2 regions of the Shinella sp. 838 genome follow, and region 2 is predicted to be linked to the other one. Evidence: predicted binding sites of a transcription regulator. Region 2 holds the regulator's gene; the other holds the start of a gene.
What was found. Region 2 encodes LexA, which represses DNA repair genes until DNA is damaged. Its sites were predicted from a motif close to TGTTCNNNNTGTGTTCNG; they were not measured.
Positions count from the first base shown of each region.

Region 1: a site for LexA is predicted at 2,271-2,288, ahead of P9A16_RS05050 (ATP-dependent helicase). Genes of this name have one in related genera too.

Region 1 covers NZ_JARSBQ010000001.1:1,071,304-1,077,546, reverse strand. The annotation lists gene P9A16_RS05065 (efflux RND transporter periplasmic adaptor subunit) at 1-644, opposite strand, end outside; gene P9A16_RS05060 (cyclase family protein) at 944-1,765, shown strand; gene P9A16_RS05055 (carboxymuconolactone decarboxylase family protein) at 1,814-2,227, shown strand; gene P9A16_RS05050 (ATP-dependent helicase) at 2,330-4,789, shown strand; gene P9A16_RS05045 (methyl-accepting chemotaxis protein) at 4,822-6,243, opposite strand, start outside.
Region 2 covers NZ_JARSBQ010000001.1:1,547,919-1,554,161, reverse strand. The annotation lists gene trpD (anthranilate phosphoribosyltransferase) at 1-414, shown strand, start outside; gene trpC (indole-3-glycerol phosphate synthase TrpC) at 423-1,238, shown strand; gene moaC (cyclic pyranopterin monophosphate synthase MoaC) at 1,252-1,749, shown strand; gene P9A16_RS07335 (molybdopterin molybdotransferase MoeA) at 1,749-2,972, shown strand; gene lexA (transcriptional repressor LexA) at 3,071-3,796, shown strand; gene P9A16_RS07325 (ComEC/Rec2 family competence protein) at 3,790-6,243, opposite strand, start outside.

The DNA of each region.
Region 1 (6,243 bases), 480 kb from region 2:
GAGGCTGTGGTGACATAGTCGCCGGGGTTGACGGAGATGATGCCGACGACGCCGCCATAGGGCGCGGTGATGTCGCGGCGGCGCAGCGTCAGCTCAGCATTCTGCAGCGCCAGTTCCGCAGCCTGCACCGCCGTCTGGGCGTCCTGCAATTCGGCAATGCTCATGGTGGATTTCAGGTTCTCGATCCGCGTCAGCTTCTGCCGGGCGCTGTCGCGCGCCACACGCGCCTGATCGGCTGCGATGCGTTGCTCGTCGCTGTCGAGGCGGGCGATCACCTGGCCCTGCTCCACCCGTTCGCCGGACTTCACCAGCACTTCCGTGAGGTTGCCGGTGGCATAGGGCGTGACGGTCACGGTGCGGATCGCCTCGCCGTCGCCGATGGCGTTCAGCCGGTCGTTGACGACCGACATGGCGGCAGGCTTGGTGGCGACAAGCGCCGGTCCGCCACCGAAACCGCCGCGGCGGCCACCTTCGCGGCCGCCCTGCGCCTCACCGTCGCCGGCCGGCGCGATGACCGCCACGAGCGACCCCGGCAGACCCGTGGCCTGCAGCGTGGCGTTTGCCCCGGGCACGAAGCGACCCCAGAGCAAGACCCCGGCCGAAAGGACGCCAAGGCTTATGAGGAGCTGTTTCCAAACCCGCATGCAATCTGTCTCCGAAGGAAGCGAACCGTCGCCTGTTGCGGCGCGACATAGGCCAAGTATCCCGCTTTGAAAATGAACGAGCAATGAAAGAATGCGTTCATTACCGAAATGTAAGATTGGCGGCCCGCTCTGTTACCGAAATGTAAGAAAAGGTGGAGAAATCTTCCTTCGCCGCGCTTTTTGCGAGCACGTGCATGACTGGACGCCTCCAACACTTGTGATAGCTTTTTCCCGGCCCCAGCGGCCGAGCCCTATTTCAGTATTCTTTCATCAACGCATTGAACGACAGGGGGAATTCCATGTGTGACGCCTGCGTCATCGATACCGTCAAGAACCGCATGCTTTCGAGGAGAAGCTTTTTCCGCGCCGCCGCCGCCGGAGCGGCAACGGTCGCTGCCGCAGGTAGCGGCGCGCTGAGCCCGGCACTGGCCCAGGCACCGACGAAGGCAACGGACCTCACCCACGAACTCTATGAGGAGTTCCCGACCTTTTTCGGGCCGCAGCAGTTCTGGCGCGAGCAGAAATTCAACTACAAGGAACACAAGTTCAACATCTTCGAACTCCGGTACAACGAGCACACCGGCACCCATCTCGATGCGCCGCTGCATTTTACCGAGGACGGCACATCCGTGGCGGAAATCCCGGTATCCGATCTGGTCGTGCCCCTCGCCGTCATCGACATCCGGGAAAAGGCCGCCGCCAATGCCGATGCGCAGCTGACGCCGGATGACATCAAGGCCTGGATATCCGCCAATGGCGACCTGCCGGAAAAGGCCTGCGTTGCCCTTCTTTCCGGCTGGGACAAGCACCTCGGCACCGACAAGTTCCGCAATGCCGATGGCGAGGGGAAATTGCACTTCCCCGGCTTCCATGTCGAAGCGGTGCAGTACCTTGCGGAAAATTCGAGCGCCGTCGGCATCGCCGTCGATACGCTTTCGCTCGACCACGGCATCTCCCCGGATTTCGCCACGCACTATTCCTGGCTGCCCTCGGGCCGCTGGGGCCTTGAAGCGACCGCCAATCTGGACAAGCTTCCGGCCAAGGGCGCAACCCTCATCGTCGGCGCACCCAAGGTGCGCGGCGGCACGGGTGGCCCGTCCCGTGTCATCGCACTCGCCTGATCCCTTCCGGCCGGCGGTTTTCCGCCGGCCCATTCCTCGGAGACGCTCATGAGCACCGTCAAGCCCGCCGACAATCTGGAAACCGATCCGCGCGTCAAGGCGGTGTTCGATGACATCCGCGCCACCCGCAAGTCGGACTTCGTCAACAACATGTGGCGCTACCTCGCCTTCGACCCGGCGCTCCTGGAGCGCACCTGGGCGGAGGTGAAGGTCGTCATGGCGACACCCTCGACGCTCGATCCGCTCGTCAAGGAGATGCTCTATATCGCGGTCTCGATAACGAACGGCTGCAGCTATTGTGTCCACTCCCACACCGCGGCGGCGAAAGCCAAGGGCATGACGGACGCGCACTATGCCGAACTCCTGGCCATCGTCTCGCTTGCCGGCAAGACGAACCAGCTCGCCACCGCCCTGCAGGTGCCCGTGGACGACGTCTTCGATGCGGACCGCCGACAGGCCTGAACAGCGCCGCTTTCCACAATCTTCCGGCCATTCTTTTCCCCCGTGGAATAAAAGCAGAACGGAAAACTGGCCTTTCGGGACCGAATCACTACATTGAGCCGCATGATCAGCGGTTACGACGACATTCCCTTCTTCGACGAGGACCCGCAGCTGGCCGGCAAGCCCGCAGCACCGGCCAAGCCGACGGGCGGCATCGCCGCGCGTGCCATGGCGGCCCGCGACGCGCACCGGGCGCCGGATTATCTCTCCGGCCTCAACCCAGAGCAGCGCGAGGCGGTGGAAACGCTCGACGGACCCGTGCTGGTGCTTGCCGGCGCCGGTACCGGCAAGACGCGCGTGCTGACCACCCGCATCGCCCATATCCTCGCCACCGGCCGCGCCTTCCCCAGCCAGATGCTGGCCGTGACCTTCACCAACAAGGCGGCACGCGAGATGAAGGAGCGCATCGGCCTCCTCGTCGGCGGGGCCGTCGAGGGCATGCCCTGGCTCGGCACCTTCCACTCGATCGGCGTGAAGCTCCTGCGGCGCCACGCCGAACTCGTCGGCCTCAAGTCGGATTTCTCCATCCTCGACACCGACGATGTGGTGCGGCTGGTCAAGCAGATCATCCAGGCCGAGGGCATCGACGACAAACGCTGGCCGGCAAAGCAGTTCGCCGGCATGATCGACGGCTGGAAGAACAAGGGCCTCGATCCCGCGCAGATCCCGGAGGGCGATGCCCGCGCCTTCGCCAACGGCAAGGGCCGCGAACTCTACATCGCCTACCAGAACCGCCTGAAGACGCTGAACGCCTGCGACTTCGGCGACCTGCTGCTGCACCCGATCCGCCTGTTCCGCGCCAATCCGGATGTGCTCGCCGAGTACCACCAGAAATTCCGCTACATTCTCGTCGACGAGTACCAGGACACCAACACGGCGCAATACATGTGGCTGCGCCTGCTCGCACAGCGGCCGAAAGGCACGCCGCAGAATGTCTGCTGCGTCGGCGACGACGACCAGTCGATCTATGGCTGGCGCGGTGCGGAAGTGGACAACATCCTGCGCTTCGAGAAGGATTTCCCGGGCGCCAAGGTCGTCAAGCTGGAGCGCAATTACCGCTCCACCGCCCATATCCTCGGTGCGGCCGGCCACCTCATCGCCCACAACGAGGACCGCCTCGGCAAGACGCTGTTCACCGACCGGCGCGACCCCGAAGACGACAAGGTCGTCGTGCATGCCGCCTGGGATTCGGAGGAAGAGGCCCGCGCCGTCGGCGAGGAGATCGAACAGCTCCAGCGCAAGGAGCACAAGCTGAACGACATGGCGATCCTCGTTCGTGCGTCCTTCCAGATGCGCGAATTCGAAGACCGCTTCGTCACGCTCGGCCTCAACTACCGCGTCATCGGCGGCCCGCGCTTCTACGAGCGCCTCGAAATCCGCGATGCCATGGCCTATTTCCGCCTGGTCAGCCAGCCGGCCGACGACCTCGCCTTCGAGCGCATCGTCAACACGCCGAAGCGCGGCCTCGGCGACACGACGATCCGCAACCTGCACGACTATGCCCGCGCCCGCGACATCCCGATGCTCGCCGCAGCCGCCGATATCATCGAGACGGACGAGCTGAAGCCGAAGGCTCGCAAGGCGCTCTTCGACGTCGTCACCGATTTCCGCCGCTGGCAGTCGCTGCTGGAGACCATGCCGCACACCGAGCTTGCCGAGCAGATCCTCGAGGAGAGCGGCTACACCGCCATGTGGCAGGCCGACAAGTCGGCGGAAGGACCGGGCCGCCTCGAAAACCTGAAGGAACTCATCCGCTCGATGGAGGCCTTCGAATCGATGCGCGGCTTCCTGGATCACGTTTCGCTCGTCATGGATGCCGAGCAGAACGCCGAACTCGACGCCGTCTCGATCATGACGCTGCACTCGGCCAAGGGCCTCGAATTCGAGACCGTGTTCCTGCCCGGCTGGGAGGAAGGCCTCTTCCCGCACCAGCGCTCGCTCGACGAGGGCGGCCGTTCGGGCCTTGAGGAAGAACGGCGCCTTGCCTATGTCGGCATCACGCGGGCCAAGCGCCGCTGCCACATCTGGTTCGTCTCGAACCGCCGCATCCACGGCCTGTGGCAGACGACCCTGCCCTCGCGCTTCCTCGACGAGCTGCCGGAAGCCCATGTCGAGGTTGCCGAGGTCGAGCAATCCTATGGCGGCTACGGTCGCGGCGGCGGCTACGGCCAGTCACGCTTCGACAAGCAGGAGCCCTTCCAGAACGCCTATTCGACGCCCGGCTGGCGCCGCGCCCAGGCGAACCGCACGGATGCGACCCGCGACAACTGGGGCTCGCGCTCCGGCCATGCCGTCGAGCGCATCGGCTATGGCGAGAGCGGGCCGCGCGCCCGCACCATCGACGGCGAGCTGGTGGCGAAATCGACGGTAAGCGAGCCATCGAAATTTGCGATCGGCGACCGGGTCTTCCACATGAAATTCGGCAATGGCAACGTGGCGGCGATCGAAGGCAACAAGCTGACGATCGACTTCGACCGCGCCGGCCAGAAGCGTGTCCTGGACGGCTTCGTCAACAAGGCCTGACGGGGCCGCATTGCGACCCCGTCCCTCGTTTTTCAGGATGCTTTGCGGATATGGCCGAGACGGGCCGCGCGCTCTTCCGGCGTCCAGACCTCGCTACCGTCACGGCGACGGGCACGACGGTTCAGCTGGAAGCGGTTCACGAGTTCGCTCAGGGTTATTGCGCCTTCCGCCAGCGACTGGCTCGTCGCCGTCGTGTGCTCCACCATGGCCGCGTTTTCCTGCGTGATCCGGTCGACGTCGGACACGGCGGCACTGATCTCCTCGAGGCCGCTCGCCTGCTCGGCAGCGGATGTCGCGATGGCATCCACGTTGTGGTCGATCTCCGCGACGAAGCTTTCGATCTCCTGCAGCGCGCGGCCTGTCTCGCCGACGAGACGCACGCCCTCATGCACTTCCGTGCTGGAATTGGTGATCAGCTTCTTGATCTCGCGTGCCGCCTTGGCGGAACGCTGCGCCAGTTCGCGCACCTCCTGCGCGACCACCGCAAAGCCCCTGCCCGCCTCGCCGGCGCGCGCCGCCTCGACACCGGCGTTCAGCGCGAGCAGGTTGGTCTGGAAGGCGATTTCATCGATGACCCCGATGATCTGGCCGATTTCGGCGGAGGCCGCTTCGATGCGTTGCATGGCGCTGACCGTGTTGCTCACGACACTGGCCGACATGTTGGCCGAGGCGCGCGCATCCCGCACGAGCTTGCGCGTTTCCCGCGTACGGTCGGTCGAGGAACGCACAGCGACGGTCGCCTCCGTGAGGGCAGCAGCCGTCTCCTCCAGCGCAACAGCCTGCTGGCGCGTGCGCTCGGAGAGATCTTCGGCCGCCTTGCGCATCTCCTGTCCGCTCCGGTTCTGGATGTAGGTCTGGTCGAGAACCTGCGAGAGGGTTTCCTGGAAGGCGCCGATCGAGTTGTTGAAGTCGCGCCGCAGCGGCTCGAACTCCGGCACGAAGGCGCGGTCGATCGTCATGCGGATGTTGCATTCCGCCAGGCGGCCAAGGCCGGCGCCGATCTCCTCGATTGACCTCACACGCTCCGTCACGTCGGTTGCGAACTTAACGACCTTGAAGACCTTGCCGTCGGCATCGAGGATCGGGTTGTAGGACGCCTGGATATGGATCTTGGCGCCACTCTTGGTGATACGTGTAAACTGGTCGGCGACGAAATGGCCTTCCGCCAGCCGCTGCCAGAACACCCGGTATTCCGGGCTTGCGACATGGTCGGGCATGCAGAACATCGAGTGGTGGCGACCGGTGATCTCCGTGAGATCGTAGCCGAGCGCCGCGAGGAAATTCTCGTTGGCACCGAGGATGTCTCCCTTCGGCGTGAACTCGATGATCGCCTGCGCGCGGCTGAGTGCCGCAAGCTTGCCCTCGTCCTCCATTGCCTTCAGCTTTACCGTCGTGATGTCGGTGGCGAACTTCACCACCTTCACGGGCTTACCGCCCCGGAAGACCGGATTGTA
Region 2 (6,243 bases):
ATCGCCGAAGTGATGCGCGATCTCGGCTCGGAGAGCATCTGGGTTGTGCATGGCGAAGGCCTCGACGAGATCACCACGACGGGCACGACGAAGGTCGCCGCGCTCGAAGATGGCAAGATCCGCACCTTCGAACTGACGCCCGCCGATTTCGGCCTTCCCCAGGTGGCACTGGACGACTTGCGCGGTGGAGACGGCGCGCACAATGCCGCCGCCCTCCTGTCCGTGCTCGGGGGCGCGCACATGCCTTACCGGGACATTTCGCTCGCCAATGCCGCGGCCTCGCTGGTCGTCGCCGGCAAGGCGGAAACGCTCAGGGACGGCATGCGCCTCGCCACCGAAGCGCTGGAAAGCGGGCGTGCGCGCACCGTTCTGGAACGCCTTGTCGCAGTTTCCAACGAAGGCCAGGCGGAGTAGGATTGTCCATGACCGATATCCTGAAGAAGATCGAAGCCTACAAGCTGGAGGAAATCGCCGCCGCCAAGGCGCGTGTTTCCCCTGCCGAGCTTCGCGCGCGCATCCGCGACCAGGAGCCGCCGCGGGGCTTCTTTGCGGGCCTCAAGGCGAAAAAGGCGGAAGGCCGCTTCGGCCTCATCGCCGAGATCAAGAAGGCAAGCCCCTCCAAGGGCCTCATCCGGCCGGATTTCGATCCGCCGGCGCTGGCGAAGGCCTATGAGGCCGGCGGAGCCGCCTGCCTTTCCGTTCTCACGGACACACCGAGCTTCCAGGGTGCGCCGGAATTCCTGACAGCGGCGCGGGCGGCCTGCACCCTGCCGGCGCTGCGCAAGGACTTCATGTTCGACGGCTACCAGGTGCTGGAAGCCCGTGCCTGGGGTGCGGACTGCATCCTTCTCATCATGGCCTCGCTCAGCGACGACGATGCGAAGATGCTGGAAGACGCCGCCTTCGCGCTCGGCATGGATGTGCTCATCGAGGTGCATGATGCGCCTGAAATGGAACGCGCGCTGAAGCTCAAGTCCAAGCTCGTCGGCATCAACAACCGCAATCTGCGCACGTTCGACGTAGATCTTGCCGTTTCCGAAAAGCTCGCAAGCATGGTGCCGGATGACCGCCTGCTCGTTGGCGAGAGCGGCATCTTCACCCATGCGGATTGCGAACGCCTCGGCAAGGTCGGCATCTCCACCTTCCTCGTCGGCGAAAGCCTGATGCGCAAGGATGACGTGGCGGCCGCCACTCGCGAGCTCCTTACCGGCTCGGCCGGCATGCTGGCAGCGGAATGATGGCGGTCTCGAAATGACGGGCGAGGCCCGCACGCTCACGCATATCGGCGCGTCCGGCGAAGCCAACATGGTGGATGTCGGCGGCAAGGCCGAGACGGTGCGCATCGCGGTTGCCGAAGGGTTCATCCGCATGGCGCCGGCAACGCTGGACCTCATCCTCAAGGGCGACGCCAAGAAGGGCGACGTGATCGGTACGGCGCGGCTTGCCGGCATCATGGCCGCCAAGCAGACCGCCAGCCTCATCCCGCTCTGCCATCCCCTGATGCTGAGCAAGGTCGCGGTCGACATCCGCGAGGACCGCAGCCTTCCGGGACTGCGGATCGAGGCAATGGCCAAGCTGACCGGCCGCACCGGCGTGGAGATGGAGGCGCTCACCGCCGTCAGCGTCGCCTGCCTCACCATCTACGACATGGCGAAAGCCGCAGACCGCGAGATGGAGATCGGCGGCATCCGCCTCGTCGAAAAATCCGGCGGACGCTCCGGCGACTACCGGCGCGGAGACGCAGGCTGATGTCGCTGCTGCCTGTCGAAGACGCCCTCCATCGCCTGCTTTCGGCCGCCCGGCCGACACAGCAGACAGAGCTGGTCCGGCTGCACGAGGCGGATGGCCGCGTGCTTGCCGAGGATGTCGCTGCCAAGTTGACGCAGCCGCCCTTCGACAATTCCGCGATGGACGGTTATGCCGTGCGCCACGCGGATATAGCCACGCTCGGCTCGATCCTGAGCGTTGCGGGCATGTCGTCCGCTGGCCACGCCTTCCAGGGCACCGCAGGCCCCGGCGAGGCCGTGCGTATCTTCACCGGCGCCCCGCTGCCGGCCTTCGCCGATACCGTGCTCCTGCAGGAAGATGCCGAGGTCCTGGAAGACGGTCGCATCCGCACCACCTTCCTCACACCGAAGGGCCGCCACATCCGCCCGCGCGGCCAGGATTTTTCCGAAGGCGAAATCGTCCTGAGGACCGGCGACGTGCTCGATGCCGGCCGCCTGACGGTCGCGGCAGCCATGAACCATGCGGCGGTGACCGTCTATGCACGCCCGCGCATCGCCGTGCTCGCCACCGGCGACGAGCTTGTGTCGCCGGGCACGCCCCCAGGCGCCAGCCAGATCATTGCATCCAACACCTACGGCGTCGCTGCGCTCGCCCGCGCGGCAGGCGCCGAGGTGATCGACCTCGGTATCGTCGGCGACGACAAGGACGCAATTCTGAACGCCGTGCGCCACGCACTGTCGCTCGGTATCGATGCGCTCGTCACACTCGGCGGCGCATCTGTCGGGGATTTCGACCTTGTGCAGCCCGTGCTCGGCGAAGCCGGCATGGACCTCGATTTCTGGCGCATCGCCATGCGCCCCGGCAAACCCCTGATGGTCGGCCGCCTCGGCGACGTGCACGTCGTGGGCCTGCCCGGCAACCCTGTTTCGAGTCTCGTCTGCTCGCACCTCTTCCTCGTTCCCCTCGTGCGCCGCCTCGCGCGCCTTCCAGCGGAAAACCGCGAACGTCCGGCCATTGCCGCCGTGCCGCTCAAGGAGAACGACCACCGGCAGGACTATGTTCGCGCACGCATTGCCCGCGACCCCGCCGGAGACCTGCTCGTCACGCCCCTCGACAAGCAGGATTCCTCCATGATGAAGGCCTTCTCCGCATCCGAGGCCCTTCTCGTCCGCGCACCCCACGCGCCGGCGGCCCCTGCAGGCGCGCCCTGTACAGTGCTTCTCCTGCGCGAACCATCCGCCTGAACAGTACTATTATTGTTTCAGCAGCCCCTTGCAGAACACATATGGAACAGATAGTGTCTGTTCTGGATTTGTTTCACTCGATTCTCGGTGGAGGGGCCATGCTCACGCGGAAACAACAGGAACTTCTCCTGTTCATTCATGAACGGATGAAGGAGTCCGGTATTCCTCCCTCCTTCGACGAGATGAAGGACGCGCTGGATCTCGCGTCGAAATCGGGCATCCACCGCCTCATCACGGCGCTGGAGGAACGCGGCTTCATCCGGCGCCTGCCGAACCGGGCCCGCGCGCTCGAGGTGATAAAGCTTCCCGAAGCCTATACCCAGAGCCTGCAGCCGCGCCGCGGCTTTTCACCTGCCGTCATCGAGGGCAGTCGCGGCAAGCAGCCCCCCGCTCCCGTCGCCGCCCCGCCGCAGCGCACGCCCGTGGCCGAGGTTTCCTCATCCGTCTCCGTGCCTGTCATGGGCCGCATCGCTGCCGGCGTGCCGATCTCCGCCATCCAGAACAACACCCATGACATCACCGTTCCGGCCGAGATGATCGGCAACGGCGATCACTATGCGCTGGAGGTCAAGGGCGATTCGATGATCGAGGCCGGCATTCTCGATGGCGACACGGTGATCATCCGCACGGCGAGCAGCGCCAATCCCGGCGAAATCATCGTCGCGCTTGTCGACGACGAGGAAGCCACGCTGAAGCGCTTTCGCCGCAAGGGCGCGTCGATCGCGCTCGAAGCGGCAAACCCCGCCTACGAGACCCGTATCTTCGGGCCGGACCGGGTAAAAATCCAGGGCAAGCTGGTCGGCCTCATTCGCCGCTATCACTGATCGGCCGGCTGATCGAAACTGCCCGTGCGCCAGTCGTAGCTGCGGTGGCGGGCCCAGGGCCGGTCGAGACTTTCCACGGCCGGTGTGACCTGCGCAGCTGAAAAGATGTTGGATAGGCCTTCGGCGGCCGGGTGGATTTCGAGGGCGCCGGTTCGCCTCAGGTGACGCACAGTCACCAGGCGCGCACCCGAGCGGCAGGCCTCGAGCCGCAGGGCCAGGGACAAGACGACGAGGTCGGCAGCGTCGCAGGCCGTGCCCAGGAAGGCGACGTCGTCGAGGGTCACGATCCGCCAGCCGCTTGGCGAGACGGCGGCGCAGAAGGCCTTTGCCTCGCAGACGAAGCCATTGCCGGCCCGGGCCGCCGCGAGCGCGGACGCCATGGCGTCCCTCGCCTTCTGCCGGTCGGCCTTGCGCCGGGGCTTGTTTCGGCTTTCTGCGGCACCCGTGGTGCTGACGGCTTCTTCAAGGGTCAAGCCGGCGCTTCTGCGGATCTCGGGTTTTACAAGTTCGCCGAGCCGAAGGGCGCGCCGCCACTGCGCATAGATGAAGTCTGGCGGTCTTGCCCGGTTTGTGGCGACGGTTTCGCCGCGAAGGATGGCAACGAGGCGGCCATCCTCGGACACCAGCGCTTCCGGCGTGGCACCTCCAGCCGGAAAGCAGGCGATGGCGAGGCCGATCCCGACAAGCAGCGTTCCCGCATGGCGCAGCCGCGTGCGCAGGATGCAGACAAGCCCGCCACCAAGACCGATCAGCAGGAACGCAATCGAGGGAATGCGGCCGGTGACGATCTCGCCCTTCCAGCTCGCAACCCATGTCGACAGCGCGATCATCCACTCGATGCCCTTGCCCATGATCGCGAAGGGCACGCCATCGAGGCCGAAAGGCATGAGCAGTACGGCGATGAGGCCGAAGGGCATGACGATCGCGCTGATGACAGGCATAGCGAGCAAGTTGCCGGCAAGTCCATAGGCCGGGATGCGATGGAAATGGCCGATGGAATAGATCAGGGTCGCGAAGCCGCCGATCAGCGAGGACAGGAGCAGCCCGCCGAAGAAGCGCCCCAGCGCACCGCCGAACAGTTTCAGGCGCCCTCCCTCGCCCTCGCGGCGGACGGGACGTTCCCGCCAGGCCGCATAGCCGGCGACGAGCCCGAGCGTTGCGGCATAGGACATCTGGAAGCCCGGATTGGTGACGGCCGACGGTGTCATGGCAAGGATGACGATGGCCGAGAGTGCCACGTTGCGCAGGCTGATCGCCGCACGGCCGAACAGCACCGCCACCAGCATGATGCAGATCATGATCCACGAGCGCACGGCGGAGATCGCACCGCCCGAAACGAGGATATAGAGCGTCACCATGGCGAGCGCACCGGCGGCAGCGATCTTCTTGGCGGGATAGCGTTCGGAAAAGCCCGGGATCAGTGCCATCAGAACGCGGGCGCCGACGAGGAAAGTGCCGGCGGCGAGCACCATGTTGAGCCCGGAAATGGCCAGCACATGGGCAAGCCCCGCCTCTCGCAATGCCTCCACCGTTTCCGGGCTGATCGCCCGCTGCTCCGCCGTCACCAGGGCCGCGGCGATCGCGCCGGCATCGCCGCCAATCCGCCCGCGGATATGCTCGGTGAGGTTGTTGCGCCAGGTCGCGACCGTCTGTCGAATCCGACCCTCGACGCCCGGCTCGGCCACTGCAACCGCACGCGGGGCCTGATAGAAGTAGCCGACCGCGCCGGTGCCGGCGAAATAGGCGTCGAAGGCGAAGTCGTTGAGGCCGGAAAGCGCCGGGCCGGAGGGCGGCCCGAGCCGTGCCCGTCCGGTTATCCCACCGCCGATCGGGATCGGCGCATGCCGACTGCGGGCGAGGAGCGTCACCACGCCGGGCGGGCGTTTGAGCACCGGGTCGCGTGTCGTATCGAGCGCGATGCGGTAGCGGATCGCACCCCGTTCGTCACTCTCGCGCGCCAGCACCCGCCCGCTGACATCGGTGGTAACGGGCGCATCAAGCACGACCGTATCGAGCCGCGCGCTTTCGAGCGCCGCCAGCAGCATGCCGACCGGAACGAAGAGTATCGCCCCGGCGGCGAGCGCAGTCCAGTCCTCCCGATGTCGGAAGCGCCAGGCGGGCCAGAACGCGAAGGCAGCGAAAAGCAGCAGTGCTGGAAGCGATGGATCAGTAACGGCGGAAAACCAAAGGGCCGCTCCAGCACCAAGGAAGACCGGCACGAACAGGAAGAAATGGCCATGTGCCCGTTCCTGCGCGAAGGCGGCGCGCCACGTCTGCGGCGTCTCGGAAGCACTCCTCAGGCGCCCCGCCGCTGTCAGAAGCATCACGACCCTGCCCCTGCGGGCCGGCGGATCGCGTGCCGGGACCGGCAGAGGAGCATCGTCAGGCGCCGCCCGCCAGGCATGCGCCTCGGGCACCTCCCGCCGTTCTGCGACCTTGCCCTTCTC